DNA from 2 places in the Actinoplanes sp. NPDC089786 genome. Region 1 is predicted to be linked to the other one. Evidence: riboswitches for the same ligand, from Rfam matches in the RefSeq annotation. Region 1 holds a riboswitch; the other holds the start of a gene.
The links. Region 1 has a riboswitch for ZMP and ZTP ahead of AB0O15_RS38440 (glycine hydroxymethyltransferase). Riboswitches for the same ligand answer to the same signal wherever they lie in the genome.

Region 2: another riboswitch for ZMP and ZTP. It lies ahead of AB0O15_RS25370 (tetrahydrofolate dehydrogenase/cyclohydrolase catalytic domain-containing protein); the one in region 1 lies ahead of AB0O15_RS38440 (glycine hydroxymethyltransferase).

Annotation. Positions count from the first base shown of each region.
Region 1 is NZ_JBFBGU010000021.1:159,680-163,149, reverse strand. It holds gene erm (23S ribosomal RNA methyltransferase Erm) at 1-154, opposite strand, end outside; gene AB0O15_RS38445 (sodium:proton antiporter) at 364-1,836, opposite strand; ZMP/ZTP riboswitch at 1,868-1,958, shown strand; gene AB0O15_RS38440 (glycine hydroxymethyltransferase) at 1,996-3,411, shown strand.
Region 2 is NZ_JBFBGU010000009.1:136,019-139,488, reverse strand. It holds gene AB0O15_RS25380 (hypothetical protein) at 1-253, shown strand, start outside; gene AB0O15_RS25375 (DUF1616 domain-containing protein) at 253-1,134, shown strand; ZMP/ZTP riboswitch at 1,142-1,226, shown strand; gene AB0O15_RS25370 (tetrahydrofolate dehydrogenase/cyclohydrolase catalytic domain-containing protein) at 1,238-2,101, shown strand; gene AB0O15_RS25365 (FAD-dependent oxidoreductase) at 2,098-3,470, opposite strand, start outside.

The sequences.
Region 1 (3,470 bases):
TCCGGGTCAGGTGGCCGCGGCCGGCGCCCACCTCGTACACCAGGTCGTCGGGTTTGAGGTCGGCCGCGTCACACACCTGACGGAGGACGCGGCGGGAGGAGAGGAAGTTCTGTCCATAGATGCGGCGAGCACGCCGCGGAGAAGAGGGCGCCATGACCATGTCCTGGGAGAAGGAACAACGGACTCTGGACGGCCCTGGTGAGAAGCGAGCGGAAAGAGAGCTACGCGCCCAGGACCGGACGCCGGTCGCGCAGGCGGATCGAGTGCATCGAGCCCCGCGCGGGCGTCATCGCCATCGTGAGCAGGGCGTGCGTCGTGTGCATCCGGCGACCGTAGCGCCCACCGGAGAGTCGCGACAGCGAATTACCCGGCCGCCTGCCGCAGGTCGACCTCCGCGATCAGGTCGCGGGCGGTCGCCTCGTCCATCCGCCGGTCCATGACGGCCTGGCCCAGGGCGGTGCGCTGCCCGTCGTACCTGTCGATCCCGGCGATGATCTCCGCACCCTGCCGGCGCATCTCCCCGGCGCTCGTCTCCTCCGCGCTCAGGTCGATCTTCAGCCACCGGCTCATCGCCCGCAGCGTCGTGCCCTGGATCAGCAACGTCCCCAGGGTGATGACCAGCGCGATCACCTGGATGGCATCGCGGCCGGGCACATCCTCCGGAACCGCCGCGGCCGCCGCCAGGGTGAGGATGCCGCGCATGCCGGTCCACGACACGAGCAGCGTCTCCTTGCCCGACAGCGGCTCGAACGGCTGACCGCCCCGCCGCTCCCGCCACGTCTCGTAGCGCTGCCGGAAGACCAGGTCGCGTTCCAGCCGCCGCTTCCACTGCCGGTCCTTGAGCGCCCACCGCCCGAACAGCAGGAACACCGCCGCCAGCCGGATCACGATGGCGGCCACCAGCAGCACCCCGGCCGCGAGCAGCGTCCGGCCCAGCCCGAACTCGAGGTCGGTCAGGACGAACCTCAACTGCAGGCCGATGTACGCGAAGACGAAGGTTTCGAGCAGGAAGTCGAGCACCGGCCAGACCCGGTCCTCCTGGATGCGTGTCAGGTGGGCGCCCTCGTACTGGTGCCGCGGGTCGAAGGTCAGGTTCGTGGTGACGCCGAACGAGGCCACCACCACGGCCAGGATGCCCGACGCGTGGATCTCCTCGGCGGCCAGGAACGCGGTGAACGGCAGCAGCAGGACCAGCGACGTCTCCAGCGCCGGGTTGTGCAGCCGTTTGCGCAGCCACAGGGCGCCGGCGGCGAGGATCCCGCCGATCGCCATCCCGGCGACCGCGGTGTAGAGGAACTTCCCGATCCCGCCGGCCCAGGTGGTGCTCTCGCCGCTGACCGCCGCCACCGCGATCGTGAACAGGGTCAGCGCGGTCGCGTCGTTGAGCAGGCTCTCGCCGGTGAGGATCGAGGTGACCCGTTTCGGCAGGCCGATCTCGCCACCGTGCGACACCGTGGTGATGGTGTCCGGCGGGGCGAGCACCGCACCCAGCACGAACGCCGCCGCCAGCCCCATCGACGGCAGCAGCCACGACGAGATCACCCCGAGCGCGGCCGTGGTCAGCAGGACCAGCAGGACACCGAGGGTGAGGATGGGCCGCAGGTTGGCGCCGAGCGACGTGAACGAGGCGGTCCGGGCGCCCGAGTAGAGCAGCGGCGGCACCACGATGGCCAGGATCAGCTCACTCTCCAGCTCGAGCCGCGGCAGCCCCGGTATGAAGGACGCGGCCGCGGCCAGCACCACGATGACCAGGCCGGGTTCGATGCCGCGCCGCTTGGCGATGGCGGACACCGCGATACCCAGTCCGATGATGAGCAGGATCTCGACACCGTTCACGTTGATCAACCTAGAGGCACCGGTATGCTTTGGCGCGGGCCGTGACTGGCGTGTTCGGATGGGCAACCATCGGGGAGCGGCCCCGTCACAGATGACGCCTGCCGTGCGCCTGGGCCTTTCCCGCACGTGTGCTGTGCTTGCACAAACCGTGGAGGTCCGATGAACGCCGAGTCCCAAGCCTTCCGCTCCGCTCTCGAGGTCGTCCGCACCATCGAGCCGCGCATCGCCGACGCGATCGCCCAGGAGCTCACCGACCAGCGTGAGTCGCTCAAGCTGATCGCCAGCGAGAACTACGCGTCACCGGCCGTTCTGCTGGCCATGGGCAACTGGCTGTCCGACAAGTACGCCGAGGGCACCATCGGCCGTCGCTTCTACGCCGGCTGCCAGAACGTGGACACCGTCGAGTCGGTCGCCACCGAGCACGCCCGCGAACTGTTCGGGGCGCCGTACGCGTACGTCCAGCCGCACTCCGGCATCGACGCCAACCTGGTCGCGTACTGGGCGATCCTGGCCGACCGGGTCGAGGTGCCGTACCTCAAGAAGTTCTCCAAGCGCCAGGTCAACGACCTGACCGACGCCGAGTGGGCCGAGCTCCGGGCGGCGTTCGGCAACCAGCGGATGCTCGGCATGTCGCTCGACGCCGGCGGCCACCTGACCCACGGGTTCCGCCCCAACATCAGCGGCAAGATGTTCGACCAGCGCAGCTACGGCGTCGACCCGGCCACCGGCCAGATCGACTACGAGGCGTTGCGGGCCACGGCGCGCGAGTTCAAGCCGCTGGTGATCGTCGGCGGCTACTCGGCGTACCCCCGCAAGGTGAATTTCCGCATCATGCGCGAGATCGCGGACGAGGTCGGCGCCACCTTCATGGTTGATATGGCCCACTTCGCCGGACTTGTCGCCGGCAAGGTCTTCACCGGCGACTTCGACCCCATCCCGCACGCCCACATCGTCACCACCACCACCCACAAGAGCCTGCGCGGCCCCCGCGGCGGCGCCGTCCTCTGCGGCCCCGAACTCTCCGACCAGGTCGACCGCGGCTGCCCGATGGTGCTCGGCGGCCCGCTGGCCCACGTGATGGCGGCCAAGGCGATCGCGTTCGCCGAGGCGCGGCAGCCGTCCTTCGCCGGCTACGCGCAGGCGATCGTCGACAACTCCCAGGCGCTGGCCGAGGGCCTGCTCCAGCGCGGCGTCCGGCTGGTCTCCGGCGGCACCGACAACCACCTCGTGCTGATCGACGTGCACCCGTTCGGGCTCACCGGCCGCCAGGCCGAGCAGGCGCTGCTCGACTCCGGCATCGTCACCAACCGCAACGCCATCCCGCAGGACCCCAACGGCGCCTGGTACACCTCCGGCATCCGCGTCGGCACGCCCGCGCTCACCAGCCGTGGGCTGGGCACGGCCGAGATGGATCAGATCGCCGAACTCATCCACACGGTGCTGTCCCAGACCACGCCGGCCGCGGGTTCGAAGGCCAAGTACAACCTCGACGCCGCCCTGGCCGACCGCATCGGCAAGCAGGCGACCGAACTGCTGGCCCCGTTCCCCCTCTACCCCAGCGTCGACCTGGGCTGAAATCACGATCAGGATGTCGTGCCTCGGTGGGTGGCGCCGATGGTCGCTCCCGCCGAGGC
Region 2 (3,470 bases), on a different contig from region 1:
CTACTACGCCGACGAGTGGGGCCTGAGCGAGGACGAGCTGGTCGCCTCGATCCGGGTGAACTACCTGGTGGTCGACCGCCGGCTCAGCACCCAGCTGCCGCAGAGCGAGGCGTACTTCGAGAACGACCCGCACGCCGGCCGGATCACCGAGCCGCTGACCACCCGGCAGCTGACCAAGTTCGACGCGCTGACCGACGTGGACCGGCTGTACGACAACGGCACCGTCCGCATCTACCGCATGGGGGTGCAGTAATGAACTCCACGACGGTGAAGGCGCGCGCGCTCCCCGTCCTGCTGTCGGCGCCGGTCCTCACCGCGGCGGGCACCGTGGCGGCGGCCGCGGCGGTGCTGGCCGGGCCGCGGGCGCTGGCCATCCCCGGCGGGCTGGCCCTCGGCCTGCTGCTGCCCGGCCTGGCCCTGATCGCGCTGATCTTCCGGTACCGGACGCTGAGCGCGGTCGAGCGGACCGTGCTGGTGCCGGGGCTGAGCCTGGGCACGATGATCGTCTCCGGCCTGCTCCTCTACGTGGCCGGCTTCAAGCTCGACCGGGTCTCGTGGGCGCTCGGCCTGGCCGGGATCACCCTGGCCGTGCTCGCCCTCAAGGCGGTGCCCGAGCGGGTCTGGCAGGGCGAGGAGGAGGACGAGCAGGAGGGCCCGAAGACCGAGCTGATCCCGGTCTTCCGGGACGACGCGCCCAAGCCGCCGCCCGGTCCGTTCGCGCCGACCTCGCCGGAGCAGAAGCTCGAGCGGCGCACGCTGGTCATGCAGCTGCTGCCGATGCTGCTGGTGCTGGCCGTGATCGGTGGCGCGAGCTGGCTGTCGTACGCCAACTCGCACGACAGCTACCAGGTCACCGTCACCACCCTGTACTCCGACCTGCCCGGCCCGGTGGGCGCGGACAACGGCTGGGACGTCGACATCCGGGCGACCGGCCTGGTCGAGGCGGACGGGCCGTACACCGTGGTGGTGACCGACCCGACCGGCAACAAGATCATCGAGCGGCGCATCCCCGGCGGCGACGGCGCGTGGGGCGCCACCATCCGGCTGCCCTCGGCGACCCGGATGACGATCGGCCTGTACCGCGCGGGTGACACCGCCGCGTACCGCACGGTGATCGTGGCGGCGGCGCAGTAGTAGGTTGGTTTCCTCACGCGACTGGCGGCACCGAGGATGGCGACCACCATCGGGGAGCGTGGTCGTGGGCGCCGTCCGCCTGGGTGCCCACGCGGGAGAACCCATGACTGACACAGCAAGGCTGCTGCCCGGCGCTCCGGTCGCCGGCGCGGTGCTCGCCGACGTGGCCCGCCGCGCCGCCGACCTGCGGGCCCGCGGTGTCGAGCCGGCCCTGGCGACGATCCTGGTGGGCGACGACTCGGCCAGCGCCGGGTACATCCGGATCAAGCAGAAGCAGGCCGCCGAGCTGGGCTTCGTGTCACCGCACGAGCACCTGCCGGCCGACGCGAACCAGGACGACCTGAACCGGGTGATCGCCCGGTTCAACGACGACCCGGCGGTGCACGGGCTGCTCATCCAGTACCCGATCCCGGGCCACCTCGACTACGACGCCGCCCTGATGACCGTCGACCCCGACATGGACGTCGACGGGATGCACCCGCTGAACCTGGGCCGGCTCTCCAGCGGCCGGCCCGGCCCGGTCCCGTGCACCCCGGCCGGCATCGAGGCGCTGCTCGCGCACTACGAGATCCCGGTGGCCGGCCACGAGGTGGTCATCCTGGGCCGCGGCGCGACGATCGGCCGTCCGCTGGCGATGCTGCTCGCGCAGAAGCGGCCGACCGCCAACGCCGCGGTCACCGTGGTCCACACCGGCGTGCCGGACTGGGCCCGCTACACCCGCCGGGCCGACATCCTGGTCGCCGCGGCCGGCGTGCCCGGCATCATCCAGCCCGAGCACGTCCGGCCGGGCGCGACCGTGATCGGCGCCGGCGTCCGCTACGAGGGCCGCCGCCTGCTGCCCGACGTCGACGAGTCGGTGGCCGAGGTGGCCGGGGCGATCACCCCGCGGGTGGGCGGCGTCGGCCCGACCACCGTGGCCATGCTGTTCCGCAACGCGGTCACGGCGGCCGAGCGGGCGACCCGCTAGAACCACTCAGCGGCGGCGCGCCGGACGGCGTCCGGGTCGTCCTCGCCGGCCCAGGCCACGACGCCGTCGGGCCGGACGAGGACGGCGCCGGCCCCGAGGCCGTCCCCGGCCGTCCCGGTGGCGTACCGGATCCTGTCGTCAGCGACGCCGCGCAGGCGGCCGGGCCCGAAGTCGAGCAGGACGCCCCGGCCGGCCTGGAGCAGGTCGCCGAGGCGGGTGCCGTCCACGAGCCGGAAGTCCGGGGCGGTACGGCCGGCCAGCGGATGATCCTGGCCGAGGTCGTAGCGGATCGACGTGCCGGCGGTCCGCTCGTACACATAGGTCGTGCCGTCCCGGGTGCCGAGCAGGTCGCGGATCAGGGCCTGGAGCGCCGCGGCGTGCGGGCCGGGCCTCATCACCGCCACCTGGGCCCGCGACCAGTCGAGGACCCGGGCGCCGACCGGATGACGCTCGGGGGTGTAGGTGTCGAGCAGGCCGTCCGGCGCGGTTCCGCGTACGGTCGCCGCGAGCTTCCAGCCCAGGTTCATCGCGTCGCCCAGGCCGAGGTTGAGTCCCTGCCCGCCGAGCGGCGAGTGGATGTGCGCGGCGTCGCCGGCCAGCAGCACCCGGCCCCGGCGGTAGGTCGTCGCCTGCATGGCCCGGTCGGTGAAGCTGGACGCCAGGTGGACCTCGCTCAGCGTCACGCCGGTGCCGGACACCCGGCGCAGCACGGCCTGGAGGTGGTCCCGGGACGGCGGCCGCGAGCGGTCGAACGCGCCGCCGTCGAAGTCCATGAGGCCGACGTAGCCGTTGCCCGGCGGCCGGATGTACATGCCGGTCGGCGTCAGGGTGAAGCCCGGGCTCAGCTTCTCCTTCTCGGCGATGGTGGCGAGCATGAGGTAGCCGGTGAGCTGGGGCTCGGTGCCGGTGAAGGCGAAACCGGCCGCCGCGCGCACCGTGCTGCGCCCGCCGTCGCAGCCGACCACCCAGCGGGCCGGGTACTCGTCGTCGCCGGCCCGCACGACCACCCGGTCGCCGGCCTGGACGACGCCGGTCACCGTGACGCCGCGCCGGATCTCGACGCCGAGCTCGACCGCCCGCTCGGCCAGCACCGAACCGACCGCTTCGAGGCTGGTCATGATGCCTTCCAACGCCGGGCCGGGCCGCTCGTCCACGGCCACGTCGGCCGGGTCGAGCATCAGGCCGGCGAAGTGGCTGACACTCCGGGGCGGCAGCTCGCCGAGCCCGGACGCGTCCAGCAGCGACGGCAGCATCCCGCGGCGGTAGAAGGCTTCGACCGACCCGGCGTTCAGGCCCCGCATCCCGAGCGGCATCGCCTTCCACGGCGAGCTCGCGTCCGCGTCCCGTTCGAGCACCAGCACCGAGCAGC